3 regions of the Comamonas aquatilis genome follow, and region 3 is predicted to be linked to each of the others. Evidence: predicted binding sites of a transcription regulator. Region 3 holds the regulator's gene; each other region holds the start of a gene.
The links. Region 3 encodes sigma-54, which starts transcription at its own class of promoters, with help from an activator protein. Its sites were predicted from a motif close to TGGCANGNAANCTGCTTT; they were not measured.
Positions count from the first base shown of each region.

Region 1: ACNAZA_RS21330 (TorF family putative porin) is a predicted target of sigma-54. The motif match lies at 4,461-4,478, and genes of this name have one in related genera.
Region 2: ACNAZA_RS16960 (pilin) is a predicted target of sigma-54. The motif match lies at 3,522-3,539, and genes of this name have one in related genera.

Region 1 covers NZ_CBCSIW010000031.1:3,537-10,807, reverse strand. The annotation lists gene glcF (glycolate oxidase subunit GlcF) at 1-589, opposite strand, end outside; gene glcE (glycolate oxidase subunit GlcE) at 607-1,761, opposite strand; gene ACNAZA_RS21340 (ammonium transporter) at 1,904-3,268, opposite strand; gene ACNAZA_RS21335 (P-II family nitrogen regulator) at 3,310-3,648, opposite strand; gene ACNAZA_RS21330 (TorF family putative porin) at 3,666-4,418, opposite strand; gene ACNAZA_RS21325 (sulfatase family protein) at 4,799-6,127, opposite strand; gene ACNAZA_RS21320 (Bug family tripartite tricarboxylate transporter substrate binding protein) at 6,377-7,271, opposite strand, start outside.
Region 2 covers NZ_CBCSIW010000017.1:8,069-15,339, forward strand. The annotation lists gene ACNAZA_RS16940 (TerC family protein) at 1-405, shown strand, start outside; gene ACNAZA_RS16945 (TerC family protein) at 666-1,436, shown strand; gene ACNAZA_RS16950 (Stp1/IreP family PP2C-type Ser/Thr phosphatase) at 1,669-2,454, shown strand; gene ACNAZA_RS16955 (FHA domain-containing protein) at 2,661-3,380, shown strand; gene ACNAZA_RS16960 (pilin) at 3,574-4,077, shown strand; gene ACNAZA_RS16965 (hypothetical protein) at 4,143-4,928, shown strand; gene ACNAZA_RS16970 (PglL family O-oligosaccharyltransferase) at 4,925-6,409, shown strand; gene moaC (cyclic pyranopterin monophosphate synthase MoaC) at 6,395-6,874, opposite strand; gene ACNAZA_RS16980 (M48 family metalloprotease) at 7,065-7,271, shown strand, end outside.
Region 3 covers NZ_CBCSIW010000021.1:51,315-58,585, forward strand. The annotation lists gene ACNAZA_RS18815 (sugar ABC transporter ATP-binding protein) at 1-117, opposite strand, end outside; gene ACNAZA_RS18820 (sugar ABC transporter substrate-binding protein) at 174-1,121, opposite strand; gene ACNAZA_RS18825 (aspartyl/asparaginyl beta-hydroxylase domain-containing protein) at 1,494-2,417, shown strand; gene ACNAZA_RS18830 (RNA polymerase factor sigma-54) at 2,500-4,101, opposite strand; gene lptB (LPS export ABC transporter ATP-binding protein) at 4,199-4,975, opposite strand; gene lptA (lipopolysaccharide transport periplasmic protein LptA) at 4,972-5,643, opposite strand; gene ACNAZA_RS18845 (thiol:disulfide interchange protein DsbA/DsbL) at 5,800-6,450, opposite strand; gene ACNAZA_RS18850 (SPOR domain-containing protein) at 6,553-7,271, opposite strand, start outside.

The DNA.
Region 1 (7,271 bases), on a different contig from region 3:
GAATGCCGGCCGCATCGAGCACGCGTGCCGTGGCGTAGTTGATGCGCGGCATCATGGCCGGTTGCACGCAGCCGGCCAGCATCAGCACCTTGCGGCGATGTTCGCGCGTGGGCCAGTGACCGGTCTGCTGGGCTGGCGGAATTTTCTCGGCCAGTGTCTCGGGTAGCAGGCCGCGCACGGCACGGCCTAACGACAGGGCGGGCGCAAACAACGAGGACGTCATGCCCTCCTTGAGTGCCCAGCGCTGCAGCTTCTCGCCCAAGGGACGCTCGACCTGCTCATCCACAATCTTGCGACCTATATCGACCAGATGGCCGTACTGCACGCCGCTGGGACAGGTGGATTCGCAGTTGCGGCAGGTCAGGCAGCGATCCAGATGCTGCTGCGTGGCGCGGGTGGGCTTGTGGCCTTCCAGTACCTGCTTGATCAGGTAGATGCGGCCGCGCGGTCCGTCCAGCTCATCGCCCAGGGTTTGATAGGTGGGGCAGGTAGCCGTGCAAAAGCCGCAGTGCACGCATTTGCGCAAGATGGCTTCAGCGTCCTGACCTTCGGGCGTGGCACGGAATTCGGGGGCGAGATTGGTTTGCATGGGCTCAGTCCTTGTTCTTACCAGTTCGCCGACAAACGGCCCACATTGAAAATACCTGCCGGATCAAAAGCCTGCTTGAGCCGCGCATGAATCTGCGCCGCCGTGCGCCCCGCCGCGCTGCCTTGCGAAAACACATCAAAGTCGGCCACACCGCTTATCTGATCTGCGCTTTCAGCTCTGAAAAGAGAAGCGGAACCACCCACAGACTGGGCCAGCTGCTGCAATGCCGCAGCGGCGCTGCGCGGCGCCTGCACCCAGCGCTGTGCGCCCAGCCAGTCCACCAGCGGGCCCACGCAGCCTGCTGGCAGTTGCAGCGGTGCTGTAGCAGCTGGCACGGACAGGCGCCACAGACAGTGATCGCCGGCCCTTGCACCGAACCAGGGCAGGCTCAGATCACGGCTGGCTGACCAGTCGGCGGCCACGGCATCGGTGTCAAGGCGCTCGCCGCCCAGCTTGAGGCAGGCCGCCTGCACCGCAGCCCGGGCTCCGCGCAGACGCAAATACAGCGTGCCACCCGCTTGGCCAGTCTCATGCAGCCAGTTGCTGGCATTGAGCGGCAGCGGCTGGCCGCCCCATTGATTGAGCCACTGCAGCGCCTGCTGCTGGCTGCAGTCGCCAAAGCGCAGCGTGGCTTCAGCCGGGGCCACGGGCAAGACCTTGAGGCTGACCTCGGTGATCACGCCCAGCGCGCCCCAACTGCCGGCCATCAGACGCGAGACGTCATAGCCCGCCACGTTCTTCATCACCTGGCCGCCAAAGCGCAGCAGCTCGCCGCTGCCGTTGATCATCTCCAGGCCCAGCACGAAATCACGCACGGCTCCCACGCTGGCGCGCGAAGGACCCGAAAGACCGGCGGCCACCATGCCGCCTACGGTGCTGCCGGGGCCGAAGTGCGGCGGCTCGAAGGCCAGACACTGGCCTTGGCTAGCCAGCTCAGCTTCCAGTTCGGCCAGCGCAGTGCCGGCACGCACGGTCACGACCAGCTCGCTGGGTTCGTAGCTGACGATGCCGCTCAGGCTGCGCATGTCCAGCAGCTCGCCTTGCAGGGCATGGGCATAAAAGTCCTTGCTACCGCCGCCGCGTATGCGCAACGGGGTTTGGTCGGCAGCAGCGGCGCGTATGCGCTCGGTGATGGCTTGAAGGGCGTTGATTTGGCGGGTGGCTGAATCCATGGCTGCATGGTAGCGGCAGCTGCTGCCATAGAACCATGCAGCGCTTTTGATTTTTTTGAAACGCGAGCATGAATAAAAAAGGCCCCGCAGCATGCACTGCGGGGCCAACGTAATGAAACTGAACTAAAGCGAAAGACTTGGCTTAGCGGGTATAGGCAACCTCCCCGTGAGAGCTGATGTCCAGACCTTGGCGCTCGGTTTCCTCGGAAACACGCAGACCCACGGTCAGAGCAGCAATCTTGTAGGCCACAAAGGACACCACACCTGACCAGACAATGGTCACCAGCACGCTCTCGACCTGCACCCACACTTGGTGAGCCATGTTGTAGCCTTCGGGCTCGATACCGCCCAGACCCTTGGCGCAGAACACGCCGGTCAGGATGGCCCCCAGGATACCGCCCACGCCGTGGACGCCGAAGACGTCGCAGACATCGTCAACCTTGAGCATGTGCTTGAGGCCGGACACGCCCCAGAAGCACAGAGGGCCTGCAATGATGCCCATGACGATGGAACCCATAGGGCCGACAAAACCGGCAGCGGGCGTAATGGTCACCAGACCGGCCACGGCACCCGAAGCAGCCCCCAACATGGAGGCCTTGCCGCGCAGCAGGGCCTCAGCCACGATCCAGGAGATGGCGGCAGCGCCGGTCGCCAGGATGGTGTTGATGAAGGCCAGGCCGGCAATGCCGTTGGCGGCACCGGCAGAGCCGGCGTTGAAGCCGAACCAGCCCACCCACAGCAAAGAGGCACCCACCATGGTCAGCGTCAGGCTGTGCGGAGGCAGGGCCTCCTTGCCGAAGCCGATGCGCTTGCCCAGCATGTAGGCACCGACCAGACCGGCCACGGCAGCGTTGATGTGCACCACGGTGCCGCCGGCAAAGTCCAGCGCGCCATCGGCACCCAGCAGACCACCGCCCCACACCATGTGGGCCATGGGGATGTAGCTGAAGGTGAACCACAGCACGGAGAACACGATCACGGCAGCAAACTTGATGCGCTCGGCAAACGCACCCACGATCAGCGCCACGGTGATGGCGGCGAAAGTGGACTGGAAGGCCACAAACACATACTCGGGGATGGTCTTGAGCGCGCTGGACAGCGTGTCCGGCGTGATGCCCATCAGGAACAGCTTGTCGAAGTTGGCGAAGAACTTGCCTTCGCCACCAAAGGCCAGCGAATAGCCGTACACGGCCCACAGCACGGTGATCAAGGAAAAGACGACAAACACCTGCGCCAGCACGGACAGCATGTTCTTGGAGCGCACCAGGCCGCCGTAGAACAGTGCCAGGCCGGGGATGATCATCAAGATCACCAGCATGGTGGAAGTCAGCATCCAGGCCGTATCACCGGCGCTCAGGGTAGGCACCGCCTCTACGACGGCGGCAGCTTCGACTGCGGCCACCACCGCAGGCGCTGCTGCAGCTGCGGCACCGTCCTGCGCAAACACGGCTGCGCTGGCTGCCAACAGACCCAATCCAAGGCCTGCACTCAATAGCTTCTTGGTCATGGCAATCTTTCTCAAAAATGATTCCTGAGACGCTGCGGCGCTCAGAGGGCGGAGTCGCCGGTTTCGCCAGTGCGAATGCGGATGGATTGCTCCAGCGCCTGCACAAAAATCTTGCCGTCGCCGATCTTGCCGGTACGCGCCGCACCCTCAATAGCGTCGATGGCCGCGTCCACCAGATCATCGGCAATGGCCGCCTCGATCTTGAGCTTGGGCAGGAAGTCCACCACGTACTCGGCACCGCGATACAGCTCGGTGTGGCCCTTCTGACGGCCGAAGCCCTTGACTTCGGTCACCGTGATACCTTGCACGCCGATCTGGGACAGTGCTTCACGCACTTCATCGAGCTTGAAGGGTTTGATGATGGCAATCACCATTTTCATGACAGGCTCCTGAAAAATTAAAAAGTCTTGGCCAGCGTCAGGATCAGACGCGCCTTGTTTACATCGCCAAAATAGGCTTTCTTGTTGGCGCCAGCCACAGCGGCAGCCACAGAGAATCCGTCGCCCAGGTCATAGGCACCACCCACGCTGTAATCCACGTAGTTGGGCACGCCCAGGTTCTTGATGTCGCTGGAGAAGTGTGTGTAACCAAGTGATGCTTTGAGTGTCACCTTGCTCATCACTTCCTGGCTGTAGGAGAACTGCAGATAACCGCTGTTGCGACCCTTCAGACCCGATCCTGCCTTGGCACCGGCCCAGCCGAAGTAGTCCTTGGACACGGTGTGCGAGTACTTGGCCGTGAAGGGGCCGTAGGTACCGGCACCGTAAATCTCCGTGGTGTTGCCGTTGGAGTTGCCCGAGTACACATAGGTCAGTGCGCCCACATCCCAGTCCACATCGGCAGCCTTGAATTTGTAGCCGCCGTAGAAGTCGGTTTCCAGCGAGTTGCCGGGCAGCCAGTCCACGGAGGAATTCCAGTTGCCCACGTAGAAGCCGCTGTCGCCGAAGCTATAGTCAAAACCGCCTTGCAGCGCAGGCTTGACCGCACGCGTGCGGCTGGCGTCCTGGTCCTGACCACGGAACTTGTAGTTGGTGGTCAAAGCCACGTTGGCAGTGAGTTGTGCGTGAGCCCACATGGGGGCGGCAACGACGCAGGCCAATGCGGCAGTCTTGGCGAAGGTCTTGAAACGGCTAACAGCGATGCGGGTCATTCTGGCTTCCTCCGGTTTGAAAAAATTTGTGTTAACCGGTGAAAAGCACAGACCGTGCCAACATTGAGTTGCACTTCAATACGGCCTGGTTGTTGACAGATTTATTGGCATGAAATTGCCATGCAGCCCTTGATTGAAAAGCGCTTCAAGCTATCAAAATCAAGAGACGACGACCGCCATTCATCGCACGGTCAGCCATGCCCTGCGATGAGGCATGCAGGCAATGCGCGAATTTGGTGCGCAAGCAGGCTGGACTCCTCGCACGTCCTCGATGCACTCAATTGGTGCAAATCAAGGGCGCAAAAAAGCCCGAGGCCTTGGGCACCCGGGCTTGGCAGCAAAAGCTGGCTGGTTGATGGCGCGGATGGACGGCGCTGATCTCAGTAACTGGCCTGCGGCAGCTCGTTTCTGGTGAACACCAGCGAGACCTTGGCCTCTTCGGGGATGGCGGGCAGCGCCGCATTCCAGTCCTGCCAGGCCTGGCGCAGCTCGGCCAGTTTTTGCGGCTCACGCTCGCGCAGATTGGCGCGTTCGCGTGGGTCGGCGCTCACATTGAACAGGTATTCAATGCCTTCCACCTGCAGATACTTCCAGTCGCCGCGCACCAGCGCCCGCTGCTCGCGGTGCTTCATGCGCCAGGCCAGATCGCGCTCGGGGCTCCAGCTGGCGTCCTCCATCACCGGCAGCAGGCTGATGCCGTCCAGCGGATAGTCGGCATGCGCAGCCACGCCGGCTGCAGCCAAAAAGGTAGCCGACCAGTCCATGGTCAGGCTGGGCGTGTGGCTCACGGTATGTGCAGCCATGCGCGCCGGCCAGCGCGCCAGCAAAGGCACGCGGATGCCGCCTTCGAGCAAGTCCATCTTCTGGCCCACAAAAGGCCAGTTGTTGGAGAAGCGTTCGCCGCCGTTGTCACTGGTAAAGACGATCAGCGTGTTCTCGCTCAAGCCTTTTTTCTCCAGCGCATCCAGCACCCAGCCAATGCCTTCATCCATGTGGTGAATCATGCGCTGGTAGGTTTCGATGGAGCCGCCGTCCGTGTGCTTGCCAATGCCGGCAATACGCTGGGCTTCCTCGCGGTCCTCACGGGTCAGCCAGGGCCAGTGCGGTGCGCTGTAGTGCAGGGACAGAAAGAACGGTTTGTCTGCCGACTGGCGCTCGACAAAGTCCACGGCGCGCTGGCTCAGCAGGTCGGTCAGATAGCCGTCTTCCTGGTGCGGCTCTTCATTGACCCAGAAGTCGGGGCGGCCGCGCGGGTCGCAATGGGCAAAGTAATCATTGCCGCCGGCGTGAAAGCCGTAGAACTCTTCATAGCCCGACAGGCGCGGACCGAAATGCGGGGGGTAGCCCAGATGCCACTTGCCCACCAGGGCCGTGGCGTAGCCGGCTTCCTTGAGCAGCGAAGCCACCGTGGGGTGGTCTGGCGGCAGGCCCAGCACCTTGTCGCCGTGTACGCTGGCAATCGGCTCCTCGGCCGCACCGCGCAAACGGTACTGCCAGCGGCCCGTGGCCAGCGCGAAGCGGGTGGGCGAGCACACCGCCGAGTTGGAGTAGCCACGGGTAAAGCGCATGCCTTCACGCGCCATGGCATCCAGGCGGGGCGAGACATCGGTGGCATTGCTGTGGGCATCGCGTGCCCCCGTGCAACCCAGGTCGGCATAGCCTATGTCATCGGCCAGGATAAAAATCAGATTGGGGCGGGAATCGGTCATGAGAGGAACAACAGAGAAGACACAAAAACAGGAGCAGCTATCGCCTGCAATCAATCGATTTGACGAACTTTCAATGCTTGAACCAAAGCGAATCAAGCATTGGATGCTCCTAAAACCTCGGCCACATGGCACGGCACATAAAACTGGCATGCTCCAAGCGCGAGACGGCCGGCAAGGGCCGCCCCGCAGCGTGGGCCGTCGTCCCCCTTCCAGGGGGAAGGCGCTAAGCACCTCAGGGGGTATTGCATTTCAAGGTTTGAATCCTGAACGTTTGACCGCTGGCGCCCATTGCGCCCGATAGGCCTTGAGCATGCGCTCGGTCTCCTGGGCGCTGCTGACCACGGGATCCAGCTTGGAGGCCGCAAATTTCTGCTGCGTATCGGCCTCCTTCATCACCTCCTGCACCAGCTCGGACAGGCGCTGCACCGTGGCGGGCGCCATGCTTTGCGGCGCAAACAAGGTGTTCCAGCCGGTGCCGACCAGGTTCACGCCCAATTCCTTGAGCGTGGGAATCTCGGGCGCCATGGGGCTGCGTTTGTCGCCGGAGACGGCCAGTATCCGCAGCTTGCCGGCTTCATGCTGGGGAATCTGGGTGTCCAGGGTATCGACGGCAATCGGCACCTGACCGCCCATCAGATCGGTCAGCAGTGGAGCCGAGCCCTTGTAGCCCACCACTTCGACCGGAACCTTGGCGCTCTCGCCCAGCATCAGCGCAAAAAAGTGCGGCAGGCTGCCGGTGGCGGGCACGCCGAAATTGGCGCGCTCCGGATTGGCCTTGAGCCAGGCAAACAAATGGGACAGCTCTTTGACCGGCACGGCGCTGGCAACTGCCAGACCGAAGTCATAACGGTTGACTTCGCTGATGGGCCTGAAGTCTTTCTCGGGGTCGTAGCCGGAGTCAGCAAACACCAGCGGCGCCACCACCATCACGGCAGGATTGGCCAGCAAAATCGCGGGCTGCGCGGCAGGGGCGTTCTTGACGTACTGGGCCGACAGACGGCCGCCCGCGCCGGGCTTGTTCTCCACGATGACGGGGCTGCCCAGTTTGTTCTGCAACTTGTCGGCCACGATGCGGGCCACGCGATCGGTGGCACCGCCGGGCGGGTAGCCCACCACGATGCGCAAAGGCGTCTTGCCCGGAAAC
Region 2 (7,271 bases), on a different contig from region 3:
GGCGAGGGCGAGTCCAAGGGCCATGGTTCCATGGTGACTGCCATTCGCACCATTTTGATTGCCGACCTGGTGATGAGCCTGGACAACGTGATTGCCGTGGCTGCAACAGCCCAGGGCAATATGGTTTTGCTGATTCTGGGTCTGGCCATTTCCATTCCCCTGGTGATTTTCGGCTCCACGCTGATGATCAAGCTGATGGATCGCTTCCCCGTCATCATCACCCTGGGTGCCGCTCTGATCGGCTGGGTGGGTGGCGAAACCATCGTCAATGACAATCTGCTGCATGGCTACACCATGGCTCACCCCTGGTTGCACTATGCCGCAGCCGCAGCCGGCGCCGTGCTGGTGGTCGGCCTAGGCAAGCTCATGCAAGCCCGTTCGGGCGGCAAGCAAGTCGCGGCCTGATCCGCTGAGCGAGACTCTCCAGAAACGCACTGCCCGCGCAGTGCGTTTTTCATTGCGGCTGCCATACGCTGTTGTTTGGAGGTTTGCAGGGCACGCACGGATTCTCATGGCCGCAGCAGCAATAGACCCGTAACGGCTTTTGGCGTTGCAGGTCTACACTTTCCCCAAGAATCCACGGAACGCCCGATGTTTTGGTCGGGCGTTGCTGCGTCTGCTCAGGTCAGATGAGTCCCGTGGAAACCACGAGAAAGTGATTTGCCATGGACGCCATGCTTGGAGCCGATTTCTGGATCGGTCTGCTCAAAATCGTCTGGATCAACATCATCTTGTCCGGTGACAACGCCGTAGTCATCGCCTTGGCCGCGCGCGGCCTGCCTGCCCATCAGCAAAGAAAAGCCATTCTGTTGGGCTCTGGCGCGGCCGTGGTGCTGCGCATTGCCTTGACTCTGGTGGCTGCCAAGTTGATGCAGCTTCCGATGGTAGAAATCATGGGAGGCGTGTTGCTGCTGTGGATCGGTGTCGGTCTGCTCAAGGGCGAGGATGAAAGCGAGCAAAGCGGAGATGCCGTCAAGGTCGGCATGATGGCCGCAGTTCGCACCATCTTGCTGGCGGATCTGGTGATGAGCCTGGACAATGTGATTGCCGTGGCCGCCGCAGCCCAGGGCAATCTGGTCTTGCTGGCGCTGGGCTTGGTCATCAGCATTCCGCTGGTGATTTTTGGCTCCACGCTGATGATCAAACTCATGGCGCGCTTTCCCACCATAGTTACCCTGGGGGCTGCGCTGATCGGCTGGGTGGCCGGAGAGACGCTTGCCAGCGATCATGTGCTGGAGGGCCTGATTCAGGCTCATCCCTGGCTTAGCCATGCGGCAAGTGGTTGCAGTGGGAAAAATGTGGCAGGCACGCAATGCAACCCCATCTTCTGGGGCATAAGCCCGCCGCCACAAATCGGGTGTGCCTGTGCCAGCCTCGAAATTGAACGATTAAAAAGTGAGCTAATAGCGCCTATTCAATGGGGTTTTAAAATATAAAGAACCCTGTAAATTAATCAATCAAAGCGCAATCTGCTCCTGATATTGAAGTAATCACCCATGCCCCTGCCGGGGAGCGACGGCTTCATCTGTCTTTTGCACTAGGGCTGGCTGGACTTTGGCAATTACGTTACGCTGAAGACCTGCTCTGACCACGCCCATGTTCCGCACTCTGTTTGCCATGCCTGCTGCACAGCCCCCCAGACCGCCTGCCGCATGGCCTGCTGTGCGCATGATCGCGCGCGTGCACACGGGGTTGGTGCGTACCAATAACGAGGATGCCGTTAGCATCCACCCTGAGGCCAGCCCCTGGCCTGTGGCCGTGCTGGCCGATGGCATGGGCGGTTACAACGCCGGGGAAGTCGCCAGCGCGATGGCCGTCAGCGTGATACCCGCAGCCCTGCAGCACACGCACGAGGAACTGGTCGGTGTCGATGTGGAGCTGGAGGCCGCATCCAAGGACTTGCAAGAGGCCTTGTGCCTGGCCAATGCCGCAATCCGTGAAGCCGCCAGGGAAACACCTGGCTGCCAGGGCATGGGCACTACGGTGGTCGCTGCTGCCATCGTTGCAGGGCATGCGGTGATTGCTCACCTCGGTGACTCGCGGGCTTATGCATGGCGCACCGGCCAACTGACCCGCCTTACCCGGGACCACTCCCTGGTCCAGCAAGAGATGGATGCCGGTCATCTCAGCGCGCAAGATGCCCAGGCTTCGGGCCTGGGTCACCTCGTCACGCGGGCTTTGGGGGTGCAGATGTCTGTCGATCCCGAACTGAACCGCTGGCCGCTGCAGGCGCAAGATCGCCTCATGCTGTGCTCGGACGGCGTCACCGACATGCTCGATGACTCCCAGCTAGAAGCCTTGTTCGCTGCGGAGTCCTCACTGCCGGAACTGCTCACGGCTTTGCTGAGTGCCGCCAATGCTGCGGGCGGCAGAGACAACATCAGCGTGGTGCTGATGGAGGACGCTCAACGGGTCGCGCAAGGCCCGGGATCTCAAAGCACAAGCTTGTTTTGACCTTTACCCGATGTTCCGTTGAGAATGACTGTGTCAAAGAGCATACACAGTCAGTCGACTGTGCAGGCTTTTGCTGGTTTTGAAGCGGGGTCCGGTTCGCAACAGGGGCTGTTTTCATAGAATCACCCATAAGGTGGTCATTGTTTCAAACAGTAACCGCCAAACTATCCTCGGGTCTGTCCCGCTGCATTCAGGAGCTTTCGAGCATGCCGATCTTGGTCATTTCTATCGATGGCGCTGTGGTCAAAGAAGTACCGCTCACCAAAGAGCGCACTACGCTGGGCCGACGTCCGTATAACGACATCGTGATCGACAATCTTGCCGTCAGCGGTGAACATGCCGTGATCACCATAGCCGACGGCGCTGTGGCGATCGAAGACCTGCGCAGTACCAACGGCACCTATGTCAACGGAAAATCCGTGAAGCGTCATAGCCTGGTGCATGGCGATCTGCTGGATATCGGACGTTACAAAATCCGCTTTGTGAATGCCGGCGAAGAGCCCGCTCGCACCTCTGCTGCACTGGAAGCCATTGCCGCCGTCTCCTCCGCCATGGCGGAGAGCGCCGATGACGTGCACAGCAGACTCAGTACGCCTTCCGGTTTTGGCGAGCTCACCGGCTTTGCGCCTACACAGCATGGCATGTCGTCCATGCTGCCAGAGCGGCATGCCGTGGTGCGAATGCTCAGCGGCAGCATGACAGGCAAAGAAGTCTCACTCTATAAAGTGGTCACCACCCTGGGCCGCCCGGGCGTGACCATTGCCTCCATTACCCAAAAGCCCCATGGCTTTGTGCTGACGCATATGGAAGGCGAGAGCGCATCGCTCAAACTCAACGGCCAGGAAGTCGGCCCGCTGCCCGTACCCTTGCTCAATGGCGACACCATGGAGCTGGCCGGTACGCGTATGCAGTTTGTGGTGGGGTGATGGCGCCACTTGGAATGCGTAGGCTGATACTTACAAAATTGTCACCATCGTTGCCTGGATAAGTCAAAAGAGACACTTTTTGGCAACTGTCGCGCGGCGAAAAATGTCAACACCGAAGTGCCTCCGCCTGTGGTCGGTAGTTGGCACGACGATTGCTTAGAAGGAACGTACTTCTTCAACCAAGGAATTTTTCATGAAGCGTTCCATTCAAAAGGGTTTCACCCTGATCGAACTGATGATCGTTGTGGCGATTATCGGTATTTTGGCTGCAGTGGCTTTGCCGGCTTATCAGGATTACACCGTGCGTGCACGCGTCTCTGAAGGTCTTGTGATGGCTTCTGCCGCAAAGCTGAACGTTCAAGACGTTCTGGCTTCGGGTAACCCTCAAGCCGATACAAATGGTTACGCAACTGGTTATACCAACCCACAAGCTACACGTAACGTCGCCTCGATGGGCATCACTCCTGCCACAGGCGTTATCACAATTACCACGACGGCCGCTGCAGGGGCTGGTACGGTGACCTTGACCCCCAACGCACCTGCCGGTTCGGCCTTGCCCACCGGTACTGCAGCATTCACGCCTCCTGCACAAGCCGTCGCTTGGCGCTGCATGGCAGCTAATGCTTCTGCAGGTAGCTTTACCGGCACAACCGCTGGCACATTGGCCGCGCGTTTTGCACCTTCCGAGTGCAAGTAATATTTAGCTAATCTATTTAGCTAAAAAGAGCGCTTCGGCGCTCTTTTTTCATCATTAAAAACATTATGCAATGGAATCAAAGATTTAAGTTTTCCTCCAAATCTGCCCTCATTCATTTGATTTTCAGTATATTTATATTGTCAGCAATATGGATTATTATTTTTTTTATTTGGTACCCAGAACCCTATGACAAGTTGTCTGGAATATCAAACATATTTATTTATTTGCTGTTAATAGATGTTGTATGTGGTCCGCTACTAACACTTATTTTGTTCGACCAAAGAAAAACCAAAAAAGCTTGGTCTTTTGATATCGCAATTATTCTACTCATACAAGCATCAGCTCTTTCTTACGGAGTATTAATTACACACAATGCACGACCTGCCTTTCTTGCATATGAAGGTGATAGATTCAGACTGGTCAGCTCCTTAGATATTGATACAAACAATACATTGTTCAAAAATTCAGACTATGTAAATAAATTTTTAAGTGGCCCTGTGTTGATTGGTGTAAAACTAAGCAATCCAGGCGACGACGATTACTTGCGTAGCGTGCAGCTTTCACTGAAAGGAGTTTACCCTGCATTCAGGCCGGAGCGCTGGATATCTTATGAGTCGGTAAAAAAAGAGGTGTTAATTTCGTCAAAATCTCTTGCTCCATTTATGAGGCCCAGCAATCCCGCCAATCATTTAATCTTAAATTTTTTAAATAACAAAAATCTAAGATTAAGCGATGTTAGTTATCTACCGATAACATCTGATAAATCACAAATGGAAAACTGGATTGCAATCATCAGAAAAGACACTGGCTATCCCTTGGATTTTCTACCTATAAATGGATGGGAAGAATGATAGAAAATATAAAAAAAATAGCATTTATATTTATACTTCCTCTTCCTTGGTTGTGGCCTATTTCATTTGGTCCATGGGCAGAAGCCATTCCATGGCTTTTCTCCCTGGCTGTTGCCGCCATTATTATGGTGGTGTGGCCTGTTTCTGAAGATAATGTTACGACTGATATAGCAACAGCATTTGCAATAGGCGCTGTTATTAGCGTATTTCCAGAAATAATTCAATATTTTGGTTTGTCCAGCCTTGAAATATTTTGGCCGTGGATAAGAGATACAGCACCTGGGGTTTCTATCGGTAATATAGGGCAGCCCAATCAACAGGCTACGCTCTTAGCAATCGGTCTTATTTCCACTTATTGGATATATTGTCATCGAAGAATATCTCTTCCTGCCTTTTTAGCCGCAAGCACATTAATTTCAATTGGAATTGCGCTAAGCGCATCAAGAACTGGGGCTTTATATTTATTATGTGTCCCATTTATTTCGTGGTGGATATTTAAGAGCGATAAAAAAATATTTTTCTGCTATATATTCGCCTGTTTTTTTTTCTACGTACTCACAAGCCTAGCGGCCCCATATATTGCAAATAGCATAGGCATTGAAAATGCAAAAAGTGTTTTTATAAGAATAATTGGCATTGGAAGTTCTTGCGAAAGCAGAAGTATTCTCTGGGGAAATGTAATTGAGCTTATTTCACAAAAACCTTGGCAAGGCTGGGGCTGGAATAATCTTAGATACGCTCAATACATTACAGATTTTGAAAGTCCAAGACTATGCTCAGTACTGGGGAATGCACATAATATACCATTGCATTTCGCAGTCACACTTGGCATCCCAATTACTATATTTATTTGCTCGATAGCAATTTATTTTTTCATAAAATTAACACCATGGAAAGAAACGAATCCCAAAAAAAGATATTTATGGGCCGTGCTCATTCCAATCGGAATTCATAGCATGCTCGAATTTCCTCTATGGTATGGTCCATTTCAAATAATATCTGCAATTTGCATTTATTTAATAATAAAGCAAAAAACAAATCCTATTGGTTTTAAAAAAAATACAGCCATCAGGTACTGCGTCTCAGTCTCGGTGATGGCATTAAGTTTATGGGTATTTATTGATTACCAGAGAGTCACGCAAGTATATCTTCCGCCAGATTTAAGAGTGGAAGAGTTAAAAACTGACAGCTCTCTAGAAAAATCCATAATTTATTCTTCGAAAACTATATTTTTTTCTGATCAATCAAACTTTGCTACAGTTATTTTTATAAATCCAGATAAAAATAATTCATTAATAATTAATAAATTGGCGAATAATCTTCTTCACTTTTCACCAGAACCTCGTGTTATCAAAAGACTTCTTGAAAGTGCTTTAATTATCGGAGACACAGATCAGTACAATCTGCACAAGAAAAGATTTGAAATAACATACCCCAAAGAATATTTGAAATGGTTAGAAAGTGAGTCAGCTAATAACTGAATAATTATCAGACTTCCCCCCACGCTTTTCCATCACCTTGATTCCCCCCATCACCATTCCCTTATCCACCGCCTTGCACATATCGTAAATAGTCAGCAAGCCGACTTGCACGGCGGTCAGGGCTTCCATTTCCACGCCGGTCTGGCCCATGGTCTCCACAGTGGCGGTGCAGAGAATGGCTTGGGATTCGGGTTGCAGTTCAAACTCCACGGCCACGCGGGTCAGGGCCAGGGGGTGGCATAGGGGGATGAGGTCGCTGGTTTTCTTGGCGGCCATGATGGCGGCGATGCGGGCGATGCCCAGCACGTCGCCTTTTTTGGCCGTGCCGTTTTGCACAATCGCCAGCGTCTCGGGCTTCATGGTGATCTGGCCCTGGGCCACGGCCACGCGGTGGGTACGGGGTTTGGCGCCAACGTCCACCATATGGGCCTGGCCTTGGGCGTCGAAGTGGGTAAGAGAGGACATGAGGGTGTTTCTTTCGTGTCGGGGCTGGGCGCATGCGCGAGTCCAGCGGTGTTGCTGGCCCGGCTTTACTCTGGGATAAGCCGCCAGGCCGGGCAGCGCAAATCAATCAGGGCATCATAGTGGGGTGTTGAACTGCTGGCAGCTCAGACGGCTGAATGCTGGCAATGCTGTGGTCGCCATGCCAATTGTGATGAAAAAACTGCTTCAACCCCATACCTTCAAATCGCTAACAGCTTCTATATTGATAGCAATTCAGTGTGCAACCCTGGTCCTGACACCTGCGCAGGCCGCTGGTTTGCCCACGTTGGGCGACGGTGCCTCGTCCATCACCACGGGCGATGAGCGCCGGTTGGGCGACTCCATCGTCAAGGAGTTGTACCGCGATCCTGACTATCTG
Region 3 (7,271 bases):
TTTGGACAGCGTGGATTTGCCGGCGCCGTTCTCCCCCGTCAGCGCCAGACATTCGCCGGCGCGCAGATCGAGGGAAACGCCATCCAGCACGGTGCTTGGACCATAGTCCTTGCCCATGCCTTGCAGCGTCAGCACCGGCGTGCCGCGCCGCCCCTGGTGGTTGTCGGCAGCAATCACTTGGTCACCAGCACCACGTCCGTTTTCACTTCGGCAGGCATCTGGGCCTGCGGCGTCTTGTTCTTGACGGCCTTCAGCGCTTCTTCAATGCCGAAAACCGCTTGCTTGGCCGCAAACTGGTCTGCGGTGGCCAGCACGCGGCCATCCTTGAGCATGGGCGCAATGGCGCGAATGTTGTCGTAGCCCACCACCAGCACCTTGCCAGCCTTGCCGGCGGCCTTGACGGCAGCCACAGCGCCCAGGGCCATGGAGTCATTACCGGCCAGGAGAGCCTTCAGGTCTGGGTTTTCGCGCAGCATGCCGGCGGCCACCGTATTGCCCTTGTCGATCTCCCACTGGCCCGATTGCACGCCAACCACGTTCATCTTGGCTGCGGTCATCGCATCCTTGAAACCCGCCGTGCGCTGTTGCGCATTGGTGGTGGTGGACACGCCCTCGATGATGCCGACCTTGTCGCCCGCCTTGAGCTGCTTGGCCAGGTGTTCGCCCACCAGGCGAGCGCCCACACGGTTGTCGGGGCCGACGAAAGGAATGACCAGGCCTTTTTCCTTGAGGGCGGCGGCGTCCAGGCGGTTGTCGATATTGACCACGCGCACACCCTTGTCCACCGCCTGTTTGAGCACCGGCACCAGAGCCTTGGAGTCAGCCGGGGCAATCACCAGCGCATCCACCTTCTGGGCCACCATCTGCTCGACCATCTTGATCTGGGCGGCGGTGTCGGTTTCGTTCTTGATGCCGTTGCTCAGCAGCACGTACTCGCCTGCGTGGGCTTTCTGGTGCGCCTTGGCACCGTCTTCCATGGTGCGGAAGAACTCATTGGCCAGGGATTTCATGACCAAGGCCACCTTGGGCTTGTCCTGGGCTTGAGCTGCCGGAGCCCAGACGCCAGCCAGTGCCAAGGCTGTCAGACCGACCGAAACCACTGCGTGACGACGTTGCAACATACCGCTCTCCCGGGCCTCAGGCCCATCAATTTGGAAAAAAGGGCCGGATTATAGGTTTGTCATCGGTATTAACCCGAGCCCACGCAAATAGACCTCAAGCGCTCAATCCCTTAACCGAGTCCTTGTTTTATAGGCTCAGGCTTTGTGCATAGGGGTAGGAATAATCCCCTGCCTGTCTAGACGTCGATTTCTCCCGTCGACGAGCGGCCCGGCGGCACCAAGCCGGACCGATATTCAGTGGATCGGCATCAATATCGACTCAAGCCATTGAAGAGTAGGCGCCTGCAGCTATCAACTTTGAGAGCCCTCAAGAAAAACGCTGTTTGACCTGTGCCATGGCCTCGGCTGGAGCACCCCGGTAAAATTGCCGCCATGGCAAAAATCATCGTCCTGGCATTGGTAGTGCTGTTTTTCGGTTGCGGGCTGTACATGCACCTGCGCGGCAAGGTGCGTCACAAGGTGGTGAAGCAATTGTTTGATCATTCCACCTTCACCGCGCCCTTCAACGTCTTCATGCTGATGTTCAGCAAGGTGCCGCGCACACCCTATCTACCCACCAGCACCTTCCCCGAGCTGGCGCCGCTGCAAGCCAATTGGCGCGAAATCCGCGAAGAAGCTGTCAATCTGCAAAAAAACATGCAGATCAAGGCCGCCGCCAACAATGACGATGCAGGCTTCAACTCCTTCTTCAAGACCGGCTGGAAGCGCTTTTATCTGAAGTGGTATGGCGATGCCCACCCCTCGGCCATGGAGCTGTGCCCCAAGACCACGGCGCTGGTCAAATCCATTCCCAGCGTGAAGGCCGCCATGTTTGCCGAGCTGCCGCCCGGCGCCAAGCTCAATCTGCACCGCGACCCCTATGCGGGTTCGCTGCGCTACCACTTGGCCGTGCTGGCACCCAATGACGACCGCTGCATGATCGAAGTGGACGGCACACCCTACAGCTGGCGCGAGGGCGAAGGCGTGATCTTCGACGAGACCTATATGCACTGGGCAGAGAACCGCTCGGAAGGCAATCGCATCGTGTTGTTTTGCGATGTGGAGCGCCCCATGACCAACGGCTTTGCCCAGTGGCTCAATCACTGGCTGGGTAAGAACGTGGTGGCCGCCGCCAGCTCGCCCAACAACGAGGGCGATCCCCGCGGCATGATCAGCAAGCTGTTCAAGATTTCCTTCTACGCCGGCAAGTACCGCCGCGCCTTCCGCAGCTGGAACCCCACGTTCTACAAAGTGCTCAAATTCGGGCTGATGATTGGCGTGCTGGCTTTGTTCATCTGGTGGTTGATACCGAATTGATTGATACCCCCTGAGGCGCTTTGCGCACCAAATTAAAAAGCCGCTGAGCATGGCATCAGCGGCTTTTTTTGTTGGGCGTGGCTTACAGCGCCTTGCGCAGCGTGGTGGTCGGGATCTTCAGCTGCTCGCGGTACTTGGCCACGGTGCGGCGGGCGCATTCAATGCCTTGCTCCTTGAGCATATCGGCCAGCTTGGCGTCCGACAGCGGTTTTTTCGTGTCTTCCGCGTCCACAAACTGCTTGATCAACGCCCGCACGGCGGTGCTGGAGGCGCTGCCGCCGGTCTCGGTGCCCAGGCCCGAGCCGAAGAAGTACTTGAGCTCGAACGTGCCCTGGGGTGTGGCCATGTACTTGGCCGTGGTCACGCGGCTGATGGTGGATTCGTGCAGGCCCAGGGCATCGGCAATATCGCGCAGCACCAGCGGACGCATGGCCAGCTCGCCATGCACAAAGAAGTTTTTCTGCCGCTCCACAATCGCTTCCGACACCCGCAAGATGGTGTCAAAGCGCTGCTGGATGTTCTTGATGAACCAGCGCGCTTCCTGCAGCCGCTGCTGCAGTGCCGCATGGCCTTCGCTGTTCTTGTGGCGGCGCAGCACGCCGGCATAGATGTCATGCACCTTGAGCCGCGGCATGACTTCGGTGTTGAGGCGAACGGAAAACTCCATCCGGCCCGAGCCGACACGCACCGGGCGCACGATCACATCGGGCACCACGATATGGCGTTCCACATCCACGAAGCGGCGGCCGGGTCGCGGCTCCAGCCGCGCAATCAGGGCCAGGGCCTCGCGCAGAGCCTCCTCGCGCGCGCCGCATAGGCTGGAGAGCTTGCGCATATCGCGTCGTGCCAGCAAGTCCATGGGCTGGCAGCACATGGACAGGGCCAGCTGCAGCACATCCCAGTGCTTTGCTGTCGTGCCCTCATCTTCGGCCAGACGAATCAGATCGCGCAGCTGCAGCTGCAGGCATTCGGCCAGATCGCGTGCGCCCACGCCCACGGGCTCCAGGCTTTGCAGCAGCTTGAGCGCCATGGCAAAGCGCTGCTCCAGCTCTTCGCGCTCTTCTAGGTCGTCACAGGCCAGGCTATAGGCCAGATCTGCCAGCGGCTCTTCCAGATAACCGTCGTCGTTCAGCGATTCGATCAGAAAGCGCAGCGCTGCGCAGTCTTCGGCACTCAGACGCAAGCTGAGCGCCTGGCGGTGCAGAAAATCGCTCAGACTCTCATGCTCGCGTGCTAGGTCGATGGCGTCGGTTTCCTCGTCGCCATCGCTTTTGCGGCTGCCGGACGAGGAGGGGCCATCCCATTCGCTGCTGGATTCGCCACCCCACTCCCCGTCTTGTCCGTCGGCGCCGTCGCCGCTCCAGTCCAGCGTCTCGGGAGTTTCAGCGGTCGGCGCCTCAGCTATGGTTTCCGAAGCTGTTTGCGCTGATGAATATTCAGATTCAGATGAGTAGTTATCTGAAGTGCCCATGGATTCAGCGGTAGCCGCTTCCATAGCAGGAGCATCCATCGGCACATCGGCGGCGTCGTCGCCATCGCGCTCCAGAAACGGGTTGTCCACCAGCATCTGTTCAACTTCCTGCGCCAGCTCCAACGTGGACAGTTGCAGCAGCTGAATCGACTGCTGCAGCTGCGGCGTGAGCGAGAGATGCTGGGATACGCGTAAGGACAGGCCCGGCTTCATCAACTGAACATCCTTGATGTGCAAGCGCCCCCGGCATGTCCCCGATGCAGGGACAGCAGCCACAGAAAACGGGGGAGCGCGGAGGTCAACTCACGCATCACATGCGGAAGTGTTCGCCCAGGTAGACGCGGCGCACATCGGCGTTGTCCACAATCTGCTCTGGCGTACCTTCGGCCAGCACATGGCCGTCGCTGATGATGAAGGCGTGGTCACAGATACCCAGGGTTTCGCGCACGTTGTGGTCGGTAATCAGCACGCCAATGCCGCGCTCTTTCAAGAAACCGATGATGCGCTGGATTTCGATCACCGCGATGGGGTCGATACCGGCAAACGGCTCATCGAGCAAAATGAAGCGCGGCTGCGTGGCCAGGGCGCGGGCGATTTCCACCCGGCGGCGTTCGCCCCCGGACAGGGCCAGCGCAGGAGACTGGCGCAGATGCTCCACGCGCAATTCCTTGAGCAGATTGTTCAGCCGCTTGTCTATCTCTTCCTTGGAGAGCAGCTTGCCTTGCTCGTCCTTTTGCAGCTCCAGCACGGCGCGGACGTTTTCTTCCACGCTGAGCTTGCGGAAAATCGAGGCTTCCTGCGGCAGATAGGACAGTCCCAGGCGCGAGCGCTGGTGAATCGGCATATTGCCCACGGAATGACCGTCGATGAAGATCTCGCCGCCATCACTGCGCACCAGACCCACGATCATGTAAAACGAGGTGGTCTTGCCCGCGCCGTTGGGGCCCAACAGGCCGACGACTTCGCCTTTTTGCACGGACAGAGACACGTCCTTGACCACCTTGCGGCTGCCATAGGACTTGGCCAGATGCCTGGCCTCCAGGCGGCTGTCCGCTTCGCCGCTGCGCAGGGTGCTGTCACGACTCATTTCTTGTCACCTGCCTTGTCGCTGGCTTTCTCACCGCCCAGCGTCATGCTCTGGCGCAAGGGCTCGGCCTTGGGCTGGGCCGGCTTGGGCTGGGCACCGGGCGTGCCGTCCTTGGGCGCCATGATGGCGCGCACCCGACCGCCCTGGCCCACGGAGGAGCTGGGCAGGCCGCCGCTGGTCTTTTGACCATCGACGGTATAGACGTCGGTGATGTTGTTGTAGACGATGACCGAGCCCGTGACCTGGTCGCTGAGCTGACCGCCACGGTAGCGGCGCATCTCGCCACGGCGAATGAATTTGACGATATCGGCCTTGCCGTCGTACTCGATGACCTCACCCTCGCCTTCGATGAACTCATCGGACTGACCGGGCTCGGTGTCGCGTTTTTGGCGGAAGAAGGCACGCTTGCCCGGCTCGGCCTTGACCACGCCGTACTGAAAGCCTTCGGCATCCTGGCGCACATCCAGCTGCGTACCGCGCAACACGATGGTGCCCTTGGTCATCACCACATTGCCGGTGAAAACGCTGGTCTGCTGAAGCTCGTCGTGGCGCAGTGCATCGGCCTCGATGTTCATGGGCTTGGCGCTATCGGCCTTTTCGGCATGCGCCGTGCCGGCCAATACGGCAAAAGCCGAGGCCAGCACGAAAGAGAGAAGTCGTTTGGTCATGGAGGGCACGTTTCTTGCATACATTGTAGTCATTCCCTTTTTGGCGCCGCCGCAAACATACACCGGCCCGGATCAAAACCTCGCCCTACGGGTATGAAAAAGCCCGCTCAGGCAGACCTGGCGGGCTTTTGGGATGTACAAGCTGCGCTCGCCGTATCAGCCTTTGCGGCTGGAAACGATCAGGGCATTGACCACGCGCAACACATTTTCCATGTTGCCGGCCTTGGTGCCGTCCGTGTAGTACTTGCCGGCCACGCCCATGGCTGGCACGCCTTCCACGTCATAGGCCTGCTGCAGCTGGGTTGCCTTGCGCACCTGGTTGGAGACGGTAAAGGAGTTGTACATCTCCTTGAACTTGGCCACATCCACGCCCTGCTTGCCGGCCCATTCGAAGATGGCGTCATCGGTAGCCAGACGGTTGCGTTCTACGTGAATGGCATGGAATGCCTTGGCGTGCAGCGTACCCAGCAGATTCATGCCTTCCAGGGTGTAGTACAGCTTTTGCTGAGGCACAAACGAGGCATTGAAGGCCACGGGCACGCGGTTGACCACCACATCGGCAGGCGCTGCGTTCTTCCAGGCCGCAAACGTGGGCTCGAAAACATTGCAGTGCGGGCAGCTATACCAGAAGAACTCGATCACCTCGACCTTGCCGGCGGGTGCGCTGACAGGGGCTGGCTTGCTCAGCTTGAGGTAGTCCTTGCCTTCCTTGAAGCCTGCAGCCTGAGCCCAGGTGGCGGAGGAACCCAGTGTCAAAGCACCAGTGGCTGCAGCAGATGCAACCAGAGAAAATTCGCGGCGTTTCATCAAAACCAACTCCTAAATCAGGTCTGCAGTGTCAGAGGCCATCAGCCATAAAAAGTTCAACCCAGCTCGGCAACCCGGCACAGACCGGGCCTCAGAGATGTTTTACCTTGCGGCACGAACCAGGGTGGAATCCACACCGGCGCCGTCGAGCTTGCCCTTGAGCTGCTCGGCCTCATCGCGCTTGTTGAACGGACCCACGCGCACACGGAACACGGTGATGCCGTTTTGCTCACGCTCGCTGACCCGAGCTTCCCAGCCCAGCATGGCCAGCTTGGCGCGCTGCGCCTGGGCTTCCTTCTCGCCACGGAAAGCACCGGCCTGCACAAAGTAGTTGAAGCCGGGCTCGCCGCCGGTAGCCGCCACGGCAGCTGCTTTTTCCTTGTCGGCACGGGCTTTTTCGGCCTTCTCGGCGGCAGCGGAGCGCTCCTTGACCAGATCGCCCAGCGGATCACCCGTGGCCGGTTTGACCGGCTTGGCAGGATCGACGTGGGGCTGGGCAGGCGTGACCGGCTTGCCGGTCACGGGGTCCAGCGCAGCAGTGCCGGTGGCCGTGACCGGAGCCACCGGCGTGCTCGGTGTCACAGGCACGCCAGGCGTTTCCACGGCAGCCGGCGGCACAGCAGGAGTCGGTAGCGGCGCACGGCTTTGCAGCGGAGCGTTCGGGTCCCAGTTCTTGTTGCGCTCAGCCTCGACGGCATCGCGATCCGTGTTGTTACCACCCTTGTTCAGAAAGGGAACGGGCACCTTGGTCACATAGACGGCCACGGCCAGAGCCGCCGCCAGGCCAATGACCATGCCGAAAATCAGCCCCAGGATGGTGC